DNA from 3 places in the Lysinibacillus sp. FSL M8-0337 genome. Region 1 is predicted to be linked to each of the others. Evidence: a T-box and tRNA genes for the amino acid it is inferred to sense, from the RefSeq annotation. Region 1 holds a T-box; the other regions hold tRNA genes.
The links. A T-box is a leader RNA that pairs with one kind of tRNA and senses whether it is charged. The one in region 1 lies ahead of leuS (leucine--tRNA ligase), so its partner is inferred to be a tRNA-Leu.
Positions count from the first base shown of each region.

Region 2: it encodes a tRNA-Leu, which carries the amino acid that the T-box ahead of leuS (leucine--tRNA ligase) is inferred to sense. The anticodon was not compared.
Region 3: it encodes a tRNA-Leu, which carries the amino acid that the T-box ahead of leuS (leucine--tRNA ligase) is inferred to sense. The anticodon was not compared.

Region 1 covers NZ_CP151996.1:3,458,601-3,466,448, forward strand. The annotation lists gene leuS (leucine--tRNA ligase) at 135-2,552, opposite strand; T-box leader at 2,644-2,863, opposite strand; gene MKY08_RS16685 (transposase) at 3,115-3,699, shown strand; gene sulP (sulfate permease) at 3,751-5,490, opposite strand; gene MKY08_RS16695 (metalloregulator ArsR/SmtB family transcription factor) at 5,566-5,913, opposite strand; gene MKY08_RS16700 (MFS transporter) at 6,058-7,230, opposite strand; gene MKY08_RS16705 (TIGR01212 family radical SAM protein) at 7,523-7,848, shown strand, end outside.
Region 2 covers NZ_CP151996.1:116,050-123,897, reverse strand. The annotation lists rRNA gene MKY08_RS00605 (23S ribosomal RNA) at 1-2,271, opposite strand, end outside; tRNA gene MKY08_RS00600 (tRNA-Ala) at 2,489-2,564, opposite strand; tRNA gene MKY08_RS00595 (tRNA-Ile) at 2,578-2,654, opposite strand; rRNA gene MKY08_RS00590 (16S ribosomal RNA) at 2,751-4,302, opposite strand; tRNA gene MKY08_RS00585 (tRNA-Ala) at 4,445-4,520, opposite strand; tRNA gene MKY08_RS00580 (tRNA-Pro) at 4,541-4,617, opposite strand; tRNA gene MKY08_RS00575 (tRNA-Arg) at 4,627-4,703, opposite strand; tRNA gene MKY08_RS00570 (tRNA-Leu) at 4,717-4,805, opposite strand; tRNA gene MKY08_RS00565 (tRNA-Gly) at 4,811-4,885, opposite strand; tRNA gene MKY08_RS00560 (tRNA-Leu) at 4,934-5,018, opposite strand; tRNA gene MKY08_RS00555 (tRNA-Lys) at 5,041-5,116, opposite strand; tRNA gene MKY08_RS00550 (tRNA-Thr) at 5,123-5,198, opposite strand; tRNA gene MKY08_RS00545 (tRNA-Val) at 5,202-5,277, opposite strand; rRNA gene rrf (5S ribosomal RNA) at 5,288-5,403, opposite strand; rRNA gene MKY08_RS00535 (23S ribosomal RNA) at 5,520-7,848, opposite strand, start outside.
Region 3 covers NZ_CP151996.1:4,102,813-4,110,660, forward strand. The annotation lists rRNA gene MKY08_RS19930 (23S ribosomal RNA) at 1-879, opposite strand, end outside; rRNA gene MKY08_RS19935 (16S ribosomal RNA) at 1,061-2,612, opposite strand; tRNA gene MKY08_RS19940 (tRNA-Gly) at 2,827-2,900, opposite strand; tRNA gene MKY08_RS19945 (tRNA-Arg) at 2,919-2,995, opposite strand; tRNA gene MKY08_RS19950 (tRNA-Leu) at 3,020-3,105, opposite strand; tRNA gene MKY08_RS19955 (tRNA-Lys) at 3,175-3,247, opposite strand; tRNA gene MKY08_RS19960 (tRNA-Gln) at 3,263-3,337, opposite strand; tRNA gene MKY08_RS19965 (tRNA-Asp) at 3,343-3,418, opposite strand; tRNA gene MKY08_RS19970 (tRNA-Glu) at 3,446-3,517, opposite strand; tRNA gene MKY08_RS19975 (tRNA-Asn) at 3,519-3,595, opposite strand; gene MKY08_RS19980 (SprT family protein) at 3,688-4,149, opposite strand; gene MKY08_RS19985 (Tex family protein) at 4,213-6,387, opposite strand; gene sigB (RNA polymerase sigma factor SigB) at 6,541-7,326, opposite strand; gene rsbW (anti-sigma B factor RsbW) at 7,304-7,774, opposite strand; gene MKY08_RS20000 (STAS domain-containing protein) at 7,761-7,848, opposite strand, start outside.

The sequences.
Region 1 (7,848 bases):
CGCTTCCTTTCCGCTCAATCCCTCTATCCATCCATCGTTCATCCAATGCATGTAATGTTCCTATTCCCAACGGCATTTATAAAAAAAGCCGTGAAGTACGCTTATTACAACGTATTTCACGGCTCTTTGTTTAATTATTTAACAACAATATTAACAAGCTTTCCTGGGATGACAATAATTTTCACCAAGTCTTTGCCCGCCATATATTCTTGTACTTTTTCATCGGCTAATGCTACTTTTTCAATTTCTTCTTTTGAAGCATCTTTTGCTACGATAATTTTTGCACGTACTTTACCTGCCACTTGAACAGCAACTTCCACTTCATCGTCCACTAGCTTAGACTCATCATACGTTGGCCATTCTTCATAAGATAATGTATTTTCATGACCTAATAGTTGCCATAGCTCTTCAGCAATATGCGGAGCGATTGGTGCTAGCATTTTCACAAATCCTTCAGCATAGGCTGTTGGAAGTACTTCTGCTTTGTAGCAGTCATTAATAAATACCATCATTTGTGAAATAGCAGTATTGAAGCGAATACCTTCATAGTCTTCTGTCACTTTTTTCACTGTTTGGTGATATGATTTTTCTAAAAACGTATCATCTGAAGTTTGAACTTTCGCTGATAGCGTACCTTCTTCTTCGTTGACAAACAAACGCCAGATGCGGTCTAAGAAACGACGAGCTCCGTCCAAACCATTAGTAGACCATGCAACTGAAGCCTCTAATGGACCCATGAACATTTCATAAAGTCGTAGTGTATCTGCACCGTGTGACTCTATGATTTCATCAGGGTTCACGACATTGCCTTTTGATTTAGACATTTTTTCATTACCTTCACCAAGAATCATACCTTGGTTAAATAATTTTTGGAATGGCTCTTTTGTGTGCACTATCCCTAAATCGTATAGTACTTTATGCCAGAAGCGCGCGTATAGTAAATGCAATACTGCATGCTCTGCTCCACCAATATAAATATCAACTGGTAACCAACGTTTTAGCAACTCTGGATCAGCAATCGCTTCTTTGTTGTTAGGGTCAATATAACGTAGGAAGTACCAGCTAGAACCTGCCCATTGTGGCATTGTATTGGTTTCACGACGACCTTTTTTGCCTGTTTCAGGGTCTACAACATTTACCCAATCCGTAATATTCGCTAATGGTGATTCCCCTGTGCCAGATGGACGAATATTATCCGTTTTTGGAAGCATTAATGGTAACTCTGCTTCTGGCACTGGAGTTGTTGTACCATCTTCCCAATGGATCATTGGGATTGGCTCACCCCAATAACGTTGACGAGAGAATAACCAGTCACGAAGACGATAAGATATCTTTTTCTCCCCTACACCTTTTTCCTCTAACCATTCAATCGCCTTAGCAATACCATCTGCTTTATTTAAACCATCAAGGAAATCAGAGTTAATGTGTTGACCGTCACCTGTAAATGCTTCTTTGTCAATATCGCCACCTTCAAGCACAGCAACGATGTCTAAACCAAACTCTTTAGCAAATTCATAATCACGTTCGTCATGCGCAGGAACAGCCATAATCGCACCAGTTCCGTAAGTAGCTAACACATAATCAGCAATCCAAATCGGTACTTTTTTGCCGTTAATCGGATTTACCGCATAAGCGCCTGTAAATACGCCTGTTTTTTCTTTGGCTAAATCTGTACGCTCTAAGTCTGATTTCATTTTTACTTTTTCAAGATATGCATCGACAGCAGCTTGTTGTTCAGCTGTTGTAATTTCAGCCACTAGTTTGTGCTCTGGCGCAAGCACTGTATATGTTGCACCGAATAGTGTATCAGGGCGTGTTGTAAATACCGTAAAGTTTTTGTCCGATCCTTCAATGCTAAATGTTACTTCTGCACCCTCTGAACGGCCAATCCAATTACGTTGCATGTCTTTAATAGATTCTGGCCAATCTACATCTTCTAAATCGTCAATTAAACGATCCGCATACGCTGTAATTTTAAGCATCCATTGTTTCATTGGACGACGTTCTACTGGATGTCCGCCACGTTCAGACTTTCCATCAATCACTTCTTCATTCGCTAGCACTGTACCTAAAGCTGGGCACCAGTTTACCGCCACTTCATCTACATAAGCTAAGCCCTTTTTATATAATTGAATGAAAATCCATTGCGTCCATTTGTAGTATTCTGGATCTGTTGTGTTAATTTCACGATCCCAATCATAGCTAAAGCCTAACTCTTGAATTTGACGTTTAAATGTTGCAATATTTTTTGCTGTAAATTCTGCTGGGTCATTCCCAGTATCAAGTGCATATTGCTCTGCAGGTAATCCGAAGGCATCCCATCCCATCGGATGTAGAACATTAAAGCCTTGCATACGTTTGAAACGTGAAAGGATATCTGTTGCTGTATATCCTTCTGGATGCCCTACGTGAAGTCCCGCTCCTGATGGGTACGGGAACATATCAAGCGCATAAAATTTCGGTTTATCCGTTTCATTTTCTGTTTTGAATGTTTTGTTGACATCCCAATACTGTTGCCACTTTTTTTCAACTTGTTGATGATTAAAGCTCATTATTTTTCCTCCTTATATATGTGCAGTACCACTTATCGTAAGAATTGACAAAATATTTAAAAAATAAAAAAACTCGCCCCTTCCTTTGTCAGAAAGGGACGAGAGTATTCTTAACTCCCGCGGTACCACCCAAATTAGTGATTACACTCGGCTCAAGCTTCCTTAACGCGGAAATAACGGCAAACGTAACAATTACATATTACGTATGCAGACTCAGCAGGCGAGTTCAACTTGCATCCTTACTAGCTTCCACCAACCGCTAGCTCTCTAAAAAGAACCACAAATTTACTATTCCTCATCAATGTCTTTACATGTATTGCATTTATTCTAATGGAAAGTTCTAAAAAGCACAAGCATCTTTTTATGGTGCCTGACACGCACACAATTTCCACACAATTATTAAAAAAAATTTTTTATGATTATTTTCACCAACAATTTTTCATTTCAACCTTCTATGCAGATGAAAAATAAAAATAGTCATTACTTTCGTAACTCCCGTCTAATTGACGTTCTTTACATGCTTTTTTATGCTAAAGAAAAAAGCTAAAGGAGGCAATAGCGTGTGCCAAGAAAAAAACGGCTTTGGTCCCCAGATCATTATCATCATGTAGTAGTGCGCGGTAATAATCGTCAAACTATATTTCACAATGTTGCAGATTACGATGCTTTCTTTCGTGTATTGCAATATGCTTATCATAAATATTCGTTTAAGATTGTTACCTATTGCGTTATGTCTAACCACTATCACCTGCTGATTCGTTCACCCAAAGTACCACTAGGCAAAGTGATGGCCAATGTAAATTGGCGCTACAGCAATTACTTTAAAAAGAAATATCACTATTGCGGTCATCTTTACGAAAGTCGATATTTTGCAGACCTTGTTCCCTCACAACTCGACATGCTTAGTGTTAGTCGCTATATTCACCGCAATCCCATCTCAACGTCTCCCCCTATGGTTGCCAAGATGGAGGACTACCCTTATAGCTCGTATTATTTCTACAAGCATGATATATCTTCAAACTACCCATTCTTTGATACAAGTATTCTCAAAAGTTATTTACTTCAAACCTCACAAGCTCACTCACTATCCTATTGTCAGTATTGCGAGGAACATGAAGGCAAATCATTTAATGTAGCACCCCTATAGAAAAGCTCCACACGACAATCCATCGTGTGGAGCTTCACTCTTCAAAAACTATCAATTGTCAGAATCTTTTCCGTGCCTGTCACTCGAAAAGTCAGCGCATTCATGGAAGGCGAAATGTTTACAACCAAGGCATTTATTCATATCTAAATGTGTCAATGCTCTATTTATAGCTTCTCCTGTATGTTCAAAAAAATGATCTTGTCCAATTTGAGCATATAGTCCATTACGCATTAGCGCTGCTTTTAAGTCCTCTTGTATACCCGTGACGAAGACCTTGCCACCACGCTTTGTAAAGTTCTCCACAATATTGCTAAAATAAGACTCACCTGTGGAGTCCATAAATGGCACTTTCCCCATACGTAAAATCAGGACGCTTGGTTGCTCTTGCATAGAATGCAGTAATGTCTCTTCAAACGTTTGCGCTGCACCAAAAAACAGTGGACCCTCAATCGTATAAATACTAATTTGTGGGCAATCATGCTTTTGATTGACAACATAAGGTTGTACCTTTCCATTCTTTTTTGTATGGTCTGGTAATACTTTATCTACCACCAACTTCTCACTCATTCGTTTAGCAAACAACACAATGGCTAAGCCAAGACCGACTTCAACAGCAATCGTTAGGCTGGCGAAAACGGTAAGCAAAAATGTAATGATTAATACAAGTGAATCTCCAGATTTCGCTTTTACAATATGAGCAAAATGTTTTTGTTCACTCATATTCCACGCAACGACCATTAGTACTGGTGCCATACTTGCTAACGGAATATGCGAAGCAAAGGGCGCTAATAACAATAACGTGACTAATACAAAAACACCATGAATAATACCTGACATTGGTGTTGCAGCACCCGTTTTAATATTGGTTGCCGTACGTGCAATCGCCCCAGTAGCAGGAATCCCTCCGAATAAAGGTGTAATAATATTCGCTATACCCTGTCCTACAAGCTCACGATTACTATTATGTTTCGTATTGGTCATTCCGTCAGCAACAACTGCTGATAAAAGCGACTCAATCCCGCCCAAAATGGCAATCACAAAGGCAGGTCCAATCAATAATTGTAATCGTTCCAAGGTAATTTCTGGTATCGAAAACTTTGGTAACGTATTAGGAATTTGACCATAAGCCGTAGCAATTGTTGCAACTTGTCCTGAAAAAAAGAAGGTAGCGACAAGGGTAGAAACAACAATGCCTACTAATGCGCCAGGTACTTTTGGGAAAAATTTAGGTGTTAAAAGAATAATTACAAGACAAATAATCGCTATGAAAATACTATAATAATTGATTGTTCCTATATGCACGAACAACTCTTTCATATTTGAGATAAAATATTCATGACGTGTAATATTTGTTAAACCTAAAAAATTAGCTATTTGTCCCGTAAAAATGATAACCGCAATACCCGCAGTAAAGCCTATCGTTACTGGGCGTGGAATAAATTTTATAAGAGTACCTAGCTTGAAAAGACCCATTAAACATAGCAGCACTCCCGCCATTAACCCCGCAATTAATAAATTTTCATAGCCATACGATAAGACAATGCCTAAAAGAATTGGCACAAAAGCGCCTGTTGGTCCACCGATTTGGAATTTTGAACCTCCAAATAGCGAAATAAGTATGCCCGCAATACACGCTGTATAGATCCCATATTCCGGTTTTACACCGGAAGCAATGGCAAAAGACATAGCTAGTGGAATTGCAACAATCCCAACAATTATGCCAGATAATAAGTCCTTTTTAAAATGATCAACTGAATACCCTTCAAACCGACCTGTAAACAGTGATTTCATACAATAATCTTCCCTTCGAAATAATTAAGTTTTTCGAATCCAGTTTAGTAAGGGGTGGTAAATGTATTACATCCCCTACATTATCTCTTCGTCATTTTCACTGACGGTCATTTCTTCTAATCTTGAAATTGTATGAATTAAATGGTTGTCAAAGATATCTTTTGCAACACGCAACAATTCAACAATCATTGGATCACTTAAAGAATAGTAAACTTTTTTCCCTTCTTTTGTACCATAAACAATATTTTTTGCCCGTAAAACACTTAACTGCTGCGAAACTGCCGAGCCCTCTTTTTCTAGGCAACTTTGAATCTCATTCACACTTTTCTTGCCATCGACCAATAATTCAAGAATTCTTATCCGTAACGGGTGTGCTAAGGCTTTAAAAAAATCGGCTTTAAACTGTTGTAAGCCTTCTTCCACGTTTATCCCTCCACATCATTCATTTTCACATATTCAAATATTTGAATATGTATGATTGTATCCTTTTGCGTCAACTATTTCAATCTAAAAAAATAAAAAAGCGAATGCTATAACATTCGCTTTAAAGTAAATTGACTTTAATTTTCAGAATTGTTTGCGTGCCTGCCACCCACGGTCATAAATCAGACATGGGAAAATGCCTAGTAATACAATAACTACTAAAATTGAAACAAGGGCAATCATACCAAACTGATCGACCATAATACCGCCGAACAATGGGCCAATCATACGACCTGTTGTAGCCGCACTATTTATAATACCTTGGTAAAAACCTTCGCGTCCCTTTGGTGCAAGCTGATTCGCAATGGTTGGTAAAGCTGGTGTATAAAACATTTCCCCAAATGTTAATACGACCATTGCAGCAGCAAACATTTTAAAATCATCAGCAAATGCTACAATACCAAACGAAGCTGCAATAAGCGTAATGCCAAATACTAATTGACGCTTAAGTTGATGTTCCCAACGGCGCACAAGCGGTGCGATTAGTGGTTGCCCAACAACAATAAGGAGCCCATTAATCGTCCAAAGTAAACTATATTGTTTTAACCCTAAGCCCAAATCTTGCGTATAGGATGAAATGGTTGCACTCCATTGCGAATAGGCAAGCCAGCATAACACGGAAGATGAACTTAAAATTAATAAGGCATAAAATGGTGCCTTATTTGTAATACGTTTACTTTCACTTACTACATTTTTCAATGCAATACTTTCCGCATCTATTCCTCTAAATGTAATCAATGCGATAAAGAAAAATAAAATATACATCGCTAAATTAACGACAAAAACATAATCAAATTGATAATCCGCCACAATCCCAGCTAATGCCGGCCCTACAGCAACACCTAAATTTTGCGCTAAATAAATCGCATTAAACGCCTTACGACCACCCTCAGGCCAAGCCGCTCCCGCTAACGCAAACATCCCTGGAAATACAATTCCTCCACTAAATCCAAGAATGGTTAAAAACCACACATAATGTGGCCAGCCATGCCAGATTGTTAATCCTATTAACGAAGCAACGGTCAATAAAATGCCTAGCATAATCGATTTATAGCCACCAATTCTATCAAATAAAAATCCACCTAATAGATTGCCTAATACACCTGCAGCCGAATTCAACATTAAAACAAAGCCAGCCATTGCAAGTGATTTCCCTAAATAATCATGCATGTAAATGGCATTTAAAGGCCATAAAAAAGAGTTGCCCGTCGTGTTCACAAGCATACCGATAATTAAAAACCAAACACTTTTTGGCATATCCTTGACCCCCATTATTTCGTTTCTCTAAATAGCTAGTTTATGATGAAAAATAAAAAAGTACAAGGAAAATAAATTTACCCTTTGTTCACAAAAAAATTCTTAAATAAACAGTTTTTTCATCCTTTATGCGTTCGTTATAGCAGCCAACAGTTCTGTCGCTTTACCACGGAAATAAATTGTTTATTCAATAAATAAAGCGGCATAACATTTGTCTCTGCATATTTAAATTCTTACTCCATGACGGAACCTTACGCACATGATAAAATATAATGTTAGAGGAGTGAAATACATGACAGAAACAAACTTTCCTTTTCCCACAGAGGGGAAAAGATACTATACATGGAATCGCTATTTACGTGACCACTTCGGTCATAAAGTATTTAAAGTAGCACTCGATGCAGGTTTTGATTGCCCGAACCGAGATGGAACAGTCGCTTTCGGAGGTTGTACATTTTGTAGTGCTGCAGGGTCAGGTGACTTTGCTGGTAATAAAGTTGATCCTATTGATGTGCAATTTGCAGAAATTCGTGACAAAATGCATCAAAAATGGAAAGATGGCAAGTATATGGCTTACTTCCAAGCATATACAAATACCCATGCGCCACTTCCCGTTTT
Region 2 (7,848 bases), 1.2 Mb from region 1:
CTGTCCGCCTGACACTGTCTCCTGCCCCGCTAAGGGGCATGGGTTAGAATTTCAATACAACCAGGGTAGTATCCCACCGACGCCTCCTTCGAAGCTGGCGCTCCGAGATCTCTGGCTCCTACCTATCCTGTACAAGTTGTACCAAAATTCAATATCAGGCTACAGTAAAGCTCCACGGGGTCTTTCCGTCCTGTCGCGGGTAACCTGCATCTTCACAGGTACTATAATTTCACCGAGTCTCTCGTTGAGACAGTGCCCAGATCGTTACGCCTTTCGTGCGGGTCGGAACTTACCCGACAAGGAATTTCGCTACCTTAGGACCGTTATAGTTACGGCCGCCGTTTACTGGGGCTTCAATTCGCAGCTTCGCTTGCGCTAACCACTCCTCTTAACCTTCCAGCACCGGGCAGGCGTCAGCCCCTATACGTCACCTTACGGTTTTGCAGAGACCTGTGTTTTTGCTAAACAGTCGCCTGGGCCTATTCACTGCGGCTCTCATGCGCTTGCACGCTCAAGAGCACCCCTTCTCCCGAAGTTACGGGGTCATTTTGCCGAGTTCCTTAACGAGAGTTCTCTCGCACACCTTAGGATTCTCTCCTCGACTACCTGTGTCGGTTTGCGGTACGGGCACCTCTCACCTCGATAGAGGCTTTTCTTGGCAGTGTGAAATCAGGAACTTCGTCCATACGGACTCGCCATCACAGCTCAACGTTACAGTGTGCGGATTTGCCTACACACACGCCTTACTGCTTGGACGCGCACAACCAACGGCGCGCTTACCCTATCCTACTGCGTCCCCCCATTTCTCAAACGGTGAGGAGGTGGTACAGGAATATCAACCTGTTGTCCATCGCCTACGCCTATCGGCCTCGGCTTAGGTCCCGACTAACCCTGAGCGGACGAGCCTTCCTCAGGAAACCTTAGTCATACGGTGGACGGGATTCTCACCCGTCTTTCGCTACTCATACCGGCATTCTCACTTCTAAGCGCTCCACCAGTCCTTCCGGTCTGACTTCAACGCACTTAGAACGCTCTCCTACCACTGACATCGTAGATGTCAATCCACAGCTTCGGTGAATCGTTTAGCCCCGATACATTTTCGGCGCAGCGTCACTCGACCAGTGAGCTATTACGCACTCTTTAAATGATGGCTGCTTCTAAGCCAACATCCTGGTTGTCTGTGCAACGCCACATCCTTTTCCACTTAACGATTACTTTGGGACCTTAGCTGGTGGTCTGGGCTGTTTCCCTTTTGACTACGGATCTTATCACTCGCAGTCTGACTCCCGTGTATAAATATCTGGCATTCGGAGTTTGTCTGAATTCGGTAAACCGGGATGGCCCCCTAGTCCAAACAGTGCTCTACCTCCAGTATTCTCATCACGAGGCTAGCCCTAAAGCTATTTCGGAGAGAACCAGCTATCTCCAAGTTCGATTGGAATTTCTCCGCTACCCACACCTCATCCCCGCACTTTTCAACGTGCGTGGGTTCGGGCCTCCAGTAAGTGTTACCTCACCTTCACCCTGGACATGGGTAGATCACCTGGTTTCGGGTCTACGACCACGTACTAATTCGCCCTATTCAGACTCGCTTTCGCTGCGGCTCCGCCTTCTAAAGCTTAACCTCGCACGTAATCGTAACTCGCCGGTTCATTCTACAAAAGGCACGCTATCACCCATTAACGGGCTCTAACTACTTGTAGGCACACGGTTTCAGGATCTCTTTCACTCCCCTCCCGGGGTGCTTTTCACCTTTCCCTCACGGTACTGGTTCACTATCGGTCACTAGGTAGTATTTAGCCTTGGGAGATGGTCCTCCCGGATTCCGACGGAATTTCACGTGTTCCGCCGTACTCAGGATCCACTCTGGAGGGAATGAACTTTCGACTACAGGGCTTTTACCTGCTCTGGCGGACCTTTCCAAGTCGCTTCATCTAACTCATTCCTTTGTAACTCCGTATAGAGTGTCCTACAACCCCAAGAGGCAAGCCTCTTGGTTTGGGCTCTTCCCGTTTCGCTCGCCGCTACTCAGGGAATCGATTTTTCTTTCTCTTCCTCCAGGTACTTAGATGTTTCAGTTCCCTGGGTCTGCCTTCAAGACGCTATGTATTCACGTCAAGATACTACGCGATTAAACGTAGTGGGTTCCCCCATTCGGAAATCTCCGGATCAAAGCTCACTTACAGCTCCCCGAAGCATATCGGTGTTAGTGCCGTCCTTCTTCGGCTCCTAGTGCCAAGGCATTCGCCGTGCGCCCTTAATAACTTAACCTGCAGCTTCCGATATACATCGTAATCCAGCGTCAGCTTCATTCGTTCGGTCAGTCACGTACAGAGGTACGCTCCTTCTCTCACTCAATCGCTTCCTTGTCTTACTCGTATCTCGAAACCTTCATTTGTTATTAAGCCTATAAAAAACTTAAAAAAATAAATGTGTTTGTTACAATTTCAATGTCGTTTTATCCAGTTTTCAAAGAACAAATAAAAATTGGTGGAGCCTAGCGGGATCGAACCGCTGACCTCCTGCGTGCAAGGCAGGCGCTCTCCCAGCTGAGCTAAGGCCCCAAGAGGTTATATATGGTGGGCCTAAATGGACTCGAACCATCGACCTCACGCTTATCAGGCGTGCGCTCTAACCAGCTGAGCTATAGGCCCTCTTGGAAGTTTTATAAAGTTAGTTATAAACCTTCAAAACTGAACGCAAAACGTAATCTTACAAACCCAAGGTTTGTATTCCGAAAATATCCTTAGAAAGGAGGTGATCCAGCCGCACCTTCCGATACGGCTACCTTGTTACGACTTCACCCCAATCATCTATCCCACCTTCGGCGGCTGGCTCCAAAAGGTTACCTCACCGACTTCGGGTGTTACAAACTCTCGTGGTGTGACGGGCGGTGTGTACAAGGCCCGGGAACGTATTCACCGCGGCATGCTGATCCGCGATTACTAGCGATTCCGGCTTCATGTAGGCGAGTTGCAGCCTACAATCCGAACTGAGAACGACTTTATCGGATTAGCTCCCTCTCGCGAGTTGGCAACCGTTTGTATCGTCCATTGTAGCACGTGTGTAGCCCAGGTCATAAGGGGCATGATGATTTGACGTCATCCCCACCTTCCTCCGGTTTGTCACCGGCAGTCACCTTAGAGTGCCCAACTAAATGATGGCAACTAAGATCAAGGGTTGCGCTCGTTGCGGGACTTAACCCAACATCTCACGACACGAGCTGACGACAACCATGCACCACCTGTCACCGTTGTCCCCGAAGGGAAAACCATATCTCTACAGTGGTCAACGGGATGTCAAGACCTGGTAAGGTTCTTCGCGTTGCTTCGAATTAAACCACATGCTCCACCGCTTGTGCGGGCCCCCGTCAATTCCTTTGAGTTTCAGTCTTGCGACCGTACTCCCCAGGCGGAGTGCTTAATGCGTTAGCTGCAGCACTAAGGGGCGGAAACCCCCTAACACTTAGCACTCATCGTTTACGGCGTGGACTACCAGGGTATCTAATCCTGTTTGCTCCCCACGCTTTCGCGCCTCAGTGTCAGTTACAGACCAGATAGTCGCCTTCGCCACTGGTGTTCCTCCAAATCTCTACGCATTTCACCGCTACACTTGGAATTCCACTATCCTCTTCTGCACTCAAGTCTCCCAGTTTCCAATGACCCTCCACGGTTGAGCCGTGGGCTTTCACATCAGACTTAAGAAACCACCTGCGCGCGCTTTACGCCCAATAATTCCGGACAACGCTTGCCACCTACGTATTACCGCGGCTGCTGGCACGTAGTTAGCCGTGGCTTTCTAATAAGGTACCGTCAAGGTACAGCCAGTTACTACTGTACTTGTTCTTCCCTTACAACAGAGTTTTACGAACCGAAATCCTTCTTCACTCACGCGGCGTTGCTCCATCAGGCTTTCGCCCATTGTGGAAGATTCCCTACTGCTGCCTCCCGTAGGAGTCTGGGCCGTGTCTCAGTCCCAGTGTGGCCGATCACCCTCTCAGGTCGGCTACGCATCGTCGCCTTGGTGAGCCGTTACCTCACCAACTAGCTAATGCGCCGCGGGCCCATCCTATAGCGACAGCCGAAACCGTCTTTCAGTATTGTCCCATGAGGAACAATAGATTATTCGGTATTAGCCCCGGTTTCCCGGAGTTATCCCAAACTATAAGGTAGGTTGCCCACGTGTTACTCACCCGTCCGCCGCTAACGTCGAAGGAGCAAGCTCCTTCTCTGTTCGCTCGACTTGCATGTATTAGGCACGCCGCCAGCGTTCGTCCTGAGCCAGGATCAAACTCTCCATAAAAGAAATTTGATTAGCTCAAATTGTTTTGCTGGCATCAATTTTGATGTCCAAAATTTTGTTTCGTTCACTAACGAAGTTAGCTAGTAAAAACTATATTGATTACGTTTTGCTTGTTCAGTTTTCAAGGTTCATTTACATTAATTGGTGGAGCCTAGCGGGATCGAACCGCTGACCTCCTGCGTGCAAGGCAGGCGCTCTCCCAGCTGAGCTAAGGCCCCATAAATTGTATTTTAGGAAATGGTCGGGAAGACAGGATTCGAACCTGCGACCCCTTGGTCCCAAACCAAGTGCTCTACCAAGCTGAGCTACTTCCCGTTTATTTATTGGCGCGCCCGGCAGGAGTCGAACCCACAACCTTCTGATCCGTAGTCAGACGCTCTATCCAATTGAGCTACGGGCGCTAAATATTAAAAATGGTGCCGAGGGCCGGAATCGAACCGGCACGGTAGTCACCTACCGCAGGATTTTAAGTCCTGTGCGTCTGCCAGTTCCGCCACCCCGGCACATTTGGAGCGGAAGACGAGGTTCGAACTCGCGACCCCCACCTTGGCAAGGTGGTGTTCTACCACTGAACTACTTCCGCATGTGCATAAGATTATTTATCCTGGCAATTATTATTTTAATATATAAATGGTGCGGGTGAAGGGAGTCGAACCCCCACGCCTTGCGGCGCTAGATCCTAAGTCTAGTGCGTCTGCCAATTCCGCCACACCCGCATATTATTGTTGGCAATTAAAATGGTGAGCCATGAAGGACTCGAACCTTCGACCCTCTGATTAAAAGTCAGATGCTCTACCAACTGAGCTAATGGCTCAAAAAATGGTGCCGGCTATAGGAATCGAACCCACGACCTACTGATTACAAGTCAGTTGCTCTACCTGCTGAGCTAAACCGGCATATGGTGGAGGATGACGGGCTCGAACCGCCGACCCTCTGCTTGTAAGGCAGATGCTCTCCCAGCTGAGCTAATCCTCCTGGGTATTATGCCTAGCGACGTCCTACTCTCACAGGGGGAAGCCCCCAACTACCATCGGCGCTAAAGAGCTTAACTTCCGTGTTCGGTATGGGAACGGGTGTGACCTCTTTGCCATCATCACTAGACTATTTAAAAGACAAGATTCATTATAACATAAAATATTATAATTACAAGCTTTTTTTAAAAACTTACTTGTTCTTTCAAAACTGGATAAACGGTGCATTGAATGTTTCAAACTTTTTTGGTTAAGTCCTCGATCGATTAGTATTCGTCAGCTCCATGTGTCACCACACTTCCACCTCGAACCTATCTACCTCATCGTCTTTGAGGGATCTTACTTACTTGCGTAATGGGAAATCTCATCTTGAGGGGGGCTTCATGCTTAGATGCTTTCAGCACTTATCCCGTCCACACATAGCTACCCAGCGATGCCTTTGGCAAGACAACTGGTACACCAGCGGTGTGTCCATCCCGGTCCTCTCGTACTAAGGACAGCTCCTCTCAAATTTCCTACGCCCACGACGGATAGGGACCGAACTGTCTCACGACGTTCTGAACCCAGCTCGCGTACCGCTTTAATGGGCGAACAGCCCAACCCTTGGGACCGACTACAGCCCCAGGATGCGATGAGCCGACATCGAGGTGCCAAACCTCCCCGTCGATGTGGACTCTTGGGGGAGATAAGCCTGTTATCCCCGGGGTAGCTTTTATCCGTTGAGCGATGGCCCTTCCATGCGGAACCACCGGATCACTAAGCCCGTCTTTCGACCCTGCTCGACTTGTAGGTCTCGCAGTCAAGCTCCCTTGTGCCTTTACACTCTACGAATGATTTCCAACCATTCTGAGGGAACCTTTGGGCGCCTCCGTTACCTTTTAGGAGGCGACCGCCCCAGTCAAACTGTCCGCCTGACACTGTCTCCTGCCCCGCTAAGGGGCATGGGTTAGAATTTCAATACAACCAGGGTAGTATCCCACCGACGCCTCCTTCGAAGCTGGCGCTCCGAGATCTCTGGCTCCTACCTATCCTGTACAAGTTGTACCAAAATTCAATATCAGGCTACAGTAAAGCTCCACGGGGTCTTTCCGTCCTGTCGCGGGTAACCTGCATCTTCACAGGTACTATAATTTCACCGAGTCTCTCGTTGAGACAGTGCCCAGATCGTTACGCCTTTCGTGCGGGTCGGAACTTACCCGACAAGGAATTTCGCTACCTTAGGACCGTTATAGTTACGGCCGCCGTTTACTGGGGCTTCAATTCGCAGCTTCGCTTGCGCTAACCACTCCTCTTAACCTTCCAGCACCGGGCAGGCGTCAGCCCCTATACGTCACCTTACGGTTTTGCAGAGACCTGTGTTTTTGCTAAACAGTCGCCTGGGCCTATTCACTGCGGCTCTCATGCGCTTGCACGCTCAAGAGCACCCCTTCTCCCGAAGTTACGGGGTCATTTTGCCGAGTTCCTTAACGAGAGTTCTCTCGCACACCTTAGGATTCTCTCCTCGACTACCTGTGTCGGTTTGCGGTACGGGCACCTCTCACCTCGATAGAGGCTTTTCTTGGCAGTGTGAAATCAGGAACTTCGTCCATACGGACTCGCCATCACAGCTCAACGTTACAGTGTGCGGATTTGCCTACACACACGCCTTACTGCTTGGACGCGCACAACCAACGGCGCGCTTACCCTATCCTACTGCGTCCCCCCATTTCTCAAACGGTGAGGAGGTGGTACAGGAATATCAACCTGTTGTCCATCGCCTACGCCTATCGGCCTCGGCTTAGGTCCCGACTAACCCTGAGCGGACGAGCCTTCCTCAGGAAACCTTAGTCATACGGTGGACGGGATTCTCACCCGTCTTTCGCTACTCATACCGGCATTCTCACTTCTAAGCGCTCCACCAGTCCTTCCGGTCTGACTTCAACGCACTTAGAACGCTCTCCTACCACTGACATCGTAGATGTCAATCCACAGCTTCGGTGAATCGTTTAGCCCCGATACATTTTCGGCGCAGCGTCACTCGACCAGTGAGCTATTACGCACTCTTTAAATGATGGCTGCTTCTAAGCCAACATCCTGGTTGTCTGTGCAACGCCACATCCTTTTCCACTTAACGATTACTTTGGGACCTTAGCTGGTGGTCTGGGCTGTTTCCCTTTTGACTACGGATCTTATCACTCGCAGTCTGACTCCCGTGTATAAATATCTGGCATTCGGAGTTTGTCTGAATTCGGTAAACCGGGATGGCCCCCTAGTCCAAACAGTGCTCTACCTCCAGTATTCTCATCACGAGGCTAGCCCTAAAGCTATTTCGGAGAGAACCAGCTATCTCCAAGTTCGATTGGAATTTCTCCGCTACCCACACCTCATCCCCGCACTTTTCAACGTGCGTGGGTTCGGGCCTCCAGTAAGTGTTACCTCACCTTCACCCTGGACATGGGTAGATCACCTGGTTTCGGGTCTACGACCACGTACTAATTCGCCCTATTCAGACTCGCTTTCGCTGCGGCTCCGCCTTCTAAAGCTTAACCTCGCACGTAATCGTAACTCGCCGGTTCATTCTACAAAAGGCACGCTA
Region 3 (7,848 bases), 640 kb from region 1:
CCCTAAAGCTATTTCGGAGAGAACCAGCTATCTCCAAGTTCGATTGGAATTTCTCCGCTACCCACACCTCATCCCCGCACTTTTCAACGTGCGTGGGTTCGGGCCTCCAGTAAGTGTTACCTCACCTTCACCCTGGACATGGGTAGATCACCTGGTTTCGGGTCTACGACCACGTACTAATTCGCCCTATTCAGACTCGCTTTCGCTGCGGCTCCGCCTTCTAAAGCTTAACCTCGCACGTAATCGTAACTCGCCGGTTCATTCTACAAAAGGCACGCTATCACCCATTAACGGGCTCTAACTACTTGTAGGCACACGGTTTCAGGATCTCTTTCACTCCCCTCCCGGGGTGCTTTTCACCTTTCCCTCACGGTACTGGTTCACTATCGGTCACTAGGTAGTATTTAGCCTTGGGAGATGGTCCTCCCGGATTCCGACGGAATTTCACGTGTTCCGCCGTACTCAGGATCCACTCTGGAGGGAATGAACTTTCGACTACAGGGCTTTTACCTGCTCTGGCGGACCTTTCCAAGTCGCTTCATCTAACTCATTCCTTTGTAACTCCGTATAGAGTGTCCTACAACCCCAAGAGGCAAGCCTCTTGGTTTGGGCTCTTCCCGTTTCGCTCGCCGCTACTCAGGGAATCGATTTTTCTTTCTCTTCCTCCAGGTACTTAGATGTTTCAGTTCCCTGGGTCTGCCTTCAAGACGCTATGTATTCACGTCAAGATACTACGCGATTAAACGTAGTGGGTTCCCCCATTCGGAAATCTCCGGATCAAAGCTCACTTACAGCTCCCCGAAGCATATCGGTGTTAGTGCCGTCCTTCTTCGGCTCCTAGTGCCAAGGCATTCGCCGTGCGCCCTTAATAACTTAACCTAGTTATTAAGCCTAAAAACTTAATTTAAAAAATAAATGTGTTTGTTACAATTTCAATGTCGTTTTATCCAGTTTTCAAAGAACAAGTTTTGAAGTATTTCATCGTAATGATGAACCTTCAAAACTGAACGCAAAACGTAATCTTACAAACCCAAGGTTTGTATTCCGAAAATATCCTTAGAAAGGAGGTGATCCAGCCGCACCTTCCGATACGGCTACCTTGTTACGACTTCACCCCAATCATCTATCCCACCTTCGGCGGCTGGCTCCAAAAGGTTACCTCACCGACTTCGGGTGTTACAAACTCTCGTGGTGTGACGGGCGGTGTGTACAAGGCCCGGGAACGTATTCACCGCGGCATGCTGATCCGCGATTACTAGCGATTCCGGCTTCATGTAGGCGAGTTGCAGCCTACAATCCGAACTGAGAACGACTTTATCGGATTAGCTCCCTCTCGCGAGTTGGCAACCGTTTGTATCGTCCATTGTAGCACGTGTGTAGCCCAGGTCATAAGGGGCATGATGATTTGACGTCATCCCCACCTTCCTCCGGTTTGTCACCGGCAGTCACCTTAGAGTGCCCAACTAAATGATGGCAACTAAGATCAAGGGTTGCGCTCGTTGCGGGACTTAACCCAACATCTCACGACACGAGCTGACGACAACCATGCACCACCTGTCACCGTTGTCCCCGAAGGGAAAACCATATCTCTACAGTGGTCAACGGGATGTCAAGACCTGGTAAGGTTCTTCGCGTTGCTTCGAATTAAACCACATGCTCCACCGCTTGTGCGGGCCCCCGTCAATTCCTTTGAGTTTCAGTCTTGCGACCGTACTCCCCAGGCGGAGTGCTTAATGCGTTAGCTGCAGCACTAAGGGGCGGAAACCCCCTAACACTTAGCACTCATCGTTTACGGCGTGGACTACCAGGGTATCTAATCCTGTTTGCTCCCCACGCTTTCGCGCCTCAGTGTCAGTTACAGACCAGATAGTCGCCTTCGCCACTGGTGTTCCTCCAAATCTCTACGCATTTCACCGCTACACTTGGAATTCCACTATCCTCTTCTGCACTCAAGTCTCCCAGTTTCCAATGACCCTCCACGGTTGAGCCGTGGGCTTTCACATCAGACTTAAGAAACCACCTGCGCGCGCTTTACGCCCAATAATTCCGGACAACGCTTGCCACCTACGTATTACCGCGGCTGCTGGCACGTAGTTAGCCGTGGCTTTCTAATAAGGTACCGTCAAGGTACAGCCAGTTACTACTGTACTTGTTCTTCCCTTACAACAGAGTTTTACGAACCGAAATCCTTCTTCACTCACGCGGCGTTGCTCCATCAGGCTTTCGCCCATTGTGGAAGATTCCCTACTGCTGCCTCCCGTAGGAGTCTGGGCCGTGTCTCAGTCCCAGTGTGGCCGATCACCCTCTCAGGTCGGCTACGCATCGTCGCCTTGGTGAGCCGTTACCTCACCAACTAGCTAATGCGCCGCGGGCCCATCCTATAGCGACAGCCGAAACCGTCTTTCAGTATTGTCCCATGAGGAACAATAGATTATTCGGTATTAGCCCCGGTTTCCCGGAGTTATCCCAAACTATAAGGTAGGTTGCCCACGTGTTACTCACCCGTCCGCCGCTAACGTCAAAGGAGCAAGCTCCTTCTCTGTTCGCTCGACTTGCATGTATTAGGCACGCCGCCAGCGTTCGTCCTGAGCCAGGATCAAACTCTCCATAAAAGAAATTTGATTAGCTCAAATTGTTTTGCTGGCATCAATTTTGATGTCCAAAATTTTGTTTCGTTCACTAACAAAGTTAGCTAGTAAAAACTATATTGATTACGTTTTGCTTGTTCAGTTTTCAAGGTTCATTTTGTTACCGTTTGTTTCAGCAACTTTTATATCTTAACATCTTTCGTTAATGATGTCAACCCTTTTTTTAAAATGTTTTTTTTGGAGCGGGTGATGAGAATCGAACTCACGACATCAGCTTGGAAGGCTGAGGTTTTACCATTAAACTACACCCGCAATTATTAAAATGTATTATGGCGCGCCCGGCAGGAGTCGAACCCACAACCTTCTGATCCGTAGTCAGACGCTCTATCCAATTGAGCTACGGGCGCATGTGTTAAATAACTGAACTGACTTGGTGCGGCCGAGAGGACTTGAACCTCCACGGGGTTGCCCCCACTAGGCCCTCAACCTAGCGCGTCTGCCGTTCCGCCACGACCGCATTCAAAAAATAGGAACCTTCTTATTATACAATGATAATTCGAATTTTCAACCTTTTTCTTAAAAAAGATGAGCCATGAAGGACTCGAACCTTCGACCCTCTGATTAAAAGTCAGATGCTCTACCAACTGAGCTAATGGCTCATATTAAGAAATGAATGGCTGGGGTACTAGGATTCGAACCTAGGCATGACGGAATCAAAATCCGTTGCCTTACCGCTTGGCTATACCCCAATAAGTGGCGGTCCCGACCGGGATCGAACCGGCGATCTCCTGCGTGACAGGCAGGCATGTTAACCGCTACACCACGGGACCAATGTTACAATTATCTATTTATGAAAATGACCCCTACGGGATTCGAACCCGTGTTACCGCCGTGAAAGGGCGGTGTCTTAACCGCTTGACCAAGGGGCCATGGCTCCGAAGGCAGGACTCGAACCTGCGACAACCTGATTAACAGTCAGGTGCTACTACCAACTGAGCTACTTCGGAATAATCATATTGTGTTGTCGGCTTTATCTTGTCGACTTTTACTATTATAGGGATTAGCTGAATAAACGTCAACCCTTTTTTAAAAAGTTTTTTTACTCAACTATCATTAATTGCCCTGAACACTTGCCACAACAGTATCTGTTCACATTGAATCTAATTTTTCTAACATACCTTTGGTGACATTGTATACATTCATATGTATAGTGAGGGCGCTGTTTTTTGCTATGAGATTTAGGTATTTGCAACGCTGAACAAAATCGAGGGGCATTCACTTTTTTTAACAACTCTCGAAAATCTTTATCTCGATGTTGATAGCCCTTTCCTTCAAGGTGTAAGTGGTAATGACATAATTCATGAAGAATGATCCCCTCTACCTCTCTAACACCATACATTTCAAACGCCTTTGGATTGATTTCAATATGGTGGGATTGCAAAAGATAACGCCCACCTGTTGTACGCAGCCTTGGATTAAAGTATGCACGATGCATAAAGGGTTTATGAAAACTTTCTAATGAAATTCGACTTACAAGCTGTTGCAGTTCCTCATTGTTCAATTTCATCACCTCTAACAATAAGAATACCACACTGCGCAGTATAGACAGTGTGGCAAGAAATTATTACACTTCAACCATTTGTTTTTCTGGAGGAAGCATCGTTAATGAAATACGGCCTTTGTTTACTTCTATTTGTTCCACCCATACTGTGACAATATCACCTAATGCCACAACCTCTAATGGATGCTTAATACGTTTTTTTTGCAACTTGGAAATATGCACAAGCCCATCTTGTTTTACACCAATATCAACGAATGCACCAAAATCGACGACATTCCGTACAGTACCTTGTAATTCCATTCCTACTTGTAAATCTTCCATTTTTAAAACATCCGTTTTAAGTAATGGTTGTGGGAAAGCATCACGCGGGTCACGACTTGGTTTCATTAAAGTATCTACAATATCCTGAACAGTAACAACGCCAATCCCTAGCTTTTCACTTAACGCTTGAACATTAAGAGCTGCAATTGCTTCCTCTGCTTTTTGTGTTCCTAGTTCTTTTTTATTTATGTGGGCCGCTTCTAAAATTTGCTCTGCAATATTGTAGCTTTCTGGGTGAATACCTGTCGCATCAAATGGATTTTTCGCTTCAGGTACACGTAAAAACCCTATTGCTTGCTCGTACGTTTTTGCACCAAGGCGTGGAATTTTCTTCAATTGCGCACGAGTTGTGAATTGCCCATTCTCTTCTCGTACTTTTACAATGTTTTCGGCAACGGTTTTCGATAGCCCTGAAACATATTGCAATAAAGAGGCTGATGCTGTATTGACATCGACACCGACTTGATTGACCGCTGTTTCTACTATAAATGTTAATGACTCTGATAATTTCTTTTGAGAAACATCATGCTGATATTGTCCAACACCTACTGCCTTTGGCTCAATTTTCACTAATTCCGACAATGGGTCCTGCAAACGTCGTGCAATTGACACCGCGCTCCGTTGCTCTACTTGCAAATCAGGAAACTCAGCACGCGCAACCTCCGACGCCGAATAAACGGATGCACCGGCTTCGTTGACAATAACATAAGCTACATCTGTGTTCACTTCACTTAAAACATCGGCAATAAATTGCTCAGTTTCGCGTGAGGCTGTCCCATTACCAATCGCAATGATTGTAATAGGATATTTCGCTAAAATCTCTTTCACAACTGCTTTTGATTTTGCTACATCTGGCTTTGGTGGATGTGGGTAAATCGCCGTAACTTCTAGCATTTTACCCGTCTCATCAACAACAGCTAATTTACAACCCGTACGATAGGCAGGATCCACTCCTAGTACATACTTACCTTTTAAAGGTGGCTGTAGTAAAAGATTGCGGAGATTTTCCGAGAAAATATGAATCGCTTGCGCCTCTGCTTTTTCCGTTAATTCATTACGTAACTCTCTCTCAATCGATGGTTGAATTAATCGTTTGTAGGAATCCTCTATTGCAAGTTTCACCTCTGCAATGGCAGGTGAGAAACCTGTTGCTGGTATCCACTCTTTCCACATAATCATCAGTACTCGATCTATCGGTACTTGGATAGCAACCTTTATGACATCCTCCTTCTCCCCACGATTTACAGCTAAAATACGATGAGGAACAATGCGGTTAACAGGCTCTTCATATTCGTAATACATTTCAAAAACCTTTTTTTCATCTAGTTCCGCATTTTTTAAAGCGGTAGTCAGTATGCCCTCTTTCCAAGAAAAAGTACGGATTTTCTGCCGTATACTTGCATCATCAGCAAAGCGCTCTGCTAAAATGTCACGTGCTCCAGCAATTGCATCTTCCACTGTTGCAACATTCTCTATATCAACAAAATCTTGGGCTAATTGGACTAACGCTTCACTACGATACTCTAGTAGTAGATCAGCTAGAGGCTCCAATCCTTTTTCCTTTGCGATTGTCGCTTTCGTACGTCGTTTTTGCTTATATGGGCGATATAAATCTTCAACACGTTGTAATACCGTCGCCACTTGGATGGCATGTTCCAGCTCTGGGGTAAGCTTATCTTGTTCTTGAATTAAACGAAGAACCTCTTCTTTGCGTTGTTCAAGTTGCTGTATGTAATGATAACGATCTTCTACAGCTTTTATTTGTACCTCGTCCAAAGAGCCAGTAGCTTCTTTTCGATAGCGCGCAATAAACGGGACGGTGTTACCTTCATCCAGTAATTTTATTACTGCCTCTGCTTGATTTGGTTTAATTGCTACATCCTTTGCAATAAGCTGGTACATTTGTTTTTGTTCCACATTATCACTACCTTTTTTCTTTTCATTTTACCACTACACTTCAATAAAAAACCAAAGATAGTCTATCCACCAAGAAGGACAGCCAAAAATAAAAGGCGCTTATTGCTATTGGATTATGAAACCCTCTAGTAATAAACGCCCTAATGATAGGTATTACAGTGGCACACTTCCACTTGCAAGAATGACCTCCTGTAATTTCTTAATTGCTTTTCTTTGAATTCTCGATACATGCATTTGAGAAATACCTAATAGTTCTCCCGCTTCTTTTTGGCTCAGTTGCTCTAAATAAGTAAGCTGAATAATTTGTTTTTCTCGCTCATTCAAAACTTCCATTGCGTCTGCAACAATCATTCTTCTGTTGGTCATTTCATAACCTATATCTTCTTTACCCATAATATCAGATAACGTGACAGTACTTCCGTCATTATCTGATTCGATTGAATGATCCATTGACAGTGCTTGATAGCTTCGGCTCATCTCCATTGCCTCTAAAACTTCTTCCTCCGGTACCTCTAAACGCTCGGCAATTTCTTTAATGGAAGGTGAACGTTGAAACTCTATCGTTAACGATTCTACAGTCGTTTTAATACGTGGTCCTATTTCTTTAATTCGTCTCGGCACATGAACATCCCACGTTTTATCGCGTAAGAATCGTTTAATCTCCCCAATTATAGTAGGTACAGCAAAGGCCTCAAAACTGCGACCAAATGTAGCATCAAAACGTCTTATTGCACCTAGTAACCCCAGCATCCCAACTTGCACAATATCATCGTAATAAGATTTACCATATGAATATTTCCTTGCAATGGACTCTACTAAATTACGATAATGAATAACCAAATTGGTTTGTGCTTCTTCATCTTCTGTTGCTTGGTACAATTCTATCCACTTTAATACATCTTCCTTAGTAGAAGATTTATGTAGTGATTCTTTCGACATTTTTTTCCACCTGCTCCCTAGCGACGTACTTTGTCATGAAGACAGTTACGCCACCATCGTTATTAATCATCACCTCATCCATTAAAGTTTCCATTAAATAAAGCCCTAAACCGCCCTCTCTTAGCCCCGCAATACTGTCTCCCGGATGATAAGGCCCAATTTTCGTTTTAATCTCCTCAAAGTTAAAACTATTCCCATAGTCTGCAATCATCATTTCCAACTTATTTTCATAGAGGGCGCAACCTATGACAATTTCGCCTTCTTCAACATCTTTATACGCATGGTGCACAACATTTGTCACCGCTTCACTAACGGCGATTTTCAAATCTTCAATATCATCGTAGCTAAACCCTATGCGGTTAGCTAATCCAGAAACCGTTAAACGAATAACACTGACAAACTGCGGCTTTGCAGGAACCCTTATCTCAATATAATCAAATTCCTTCATTACTTAATTCCACCTTCTTATCAGTTTCAATATCCATCAGTTCACTTAAGCCAGTAATTTCAAATAATCTTTGT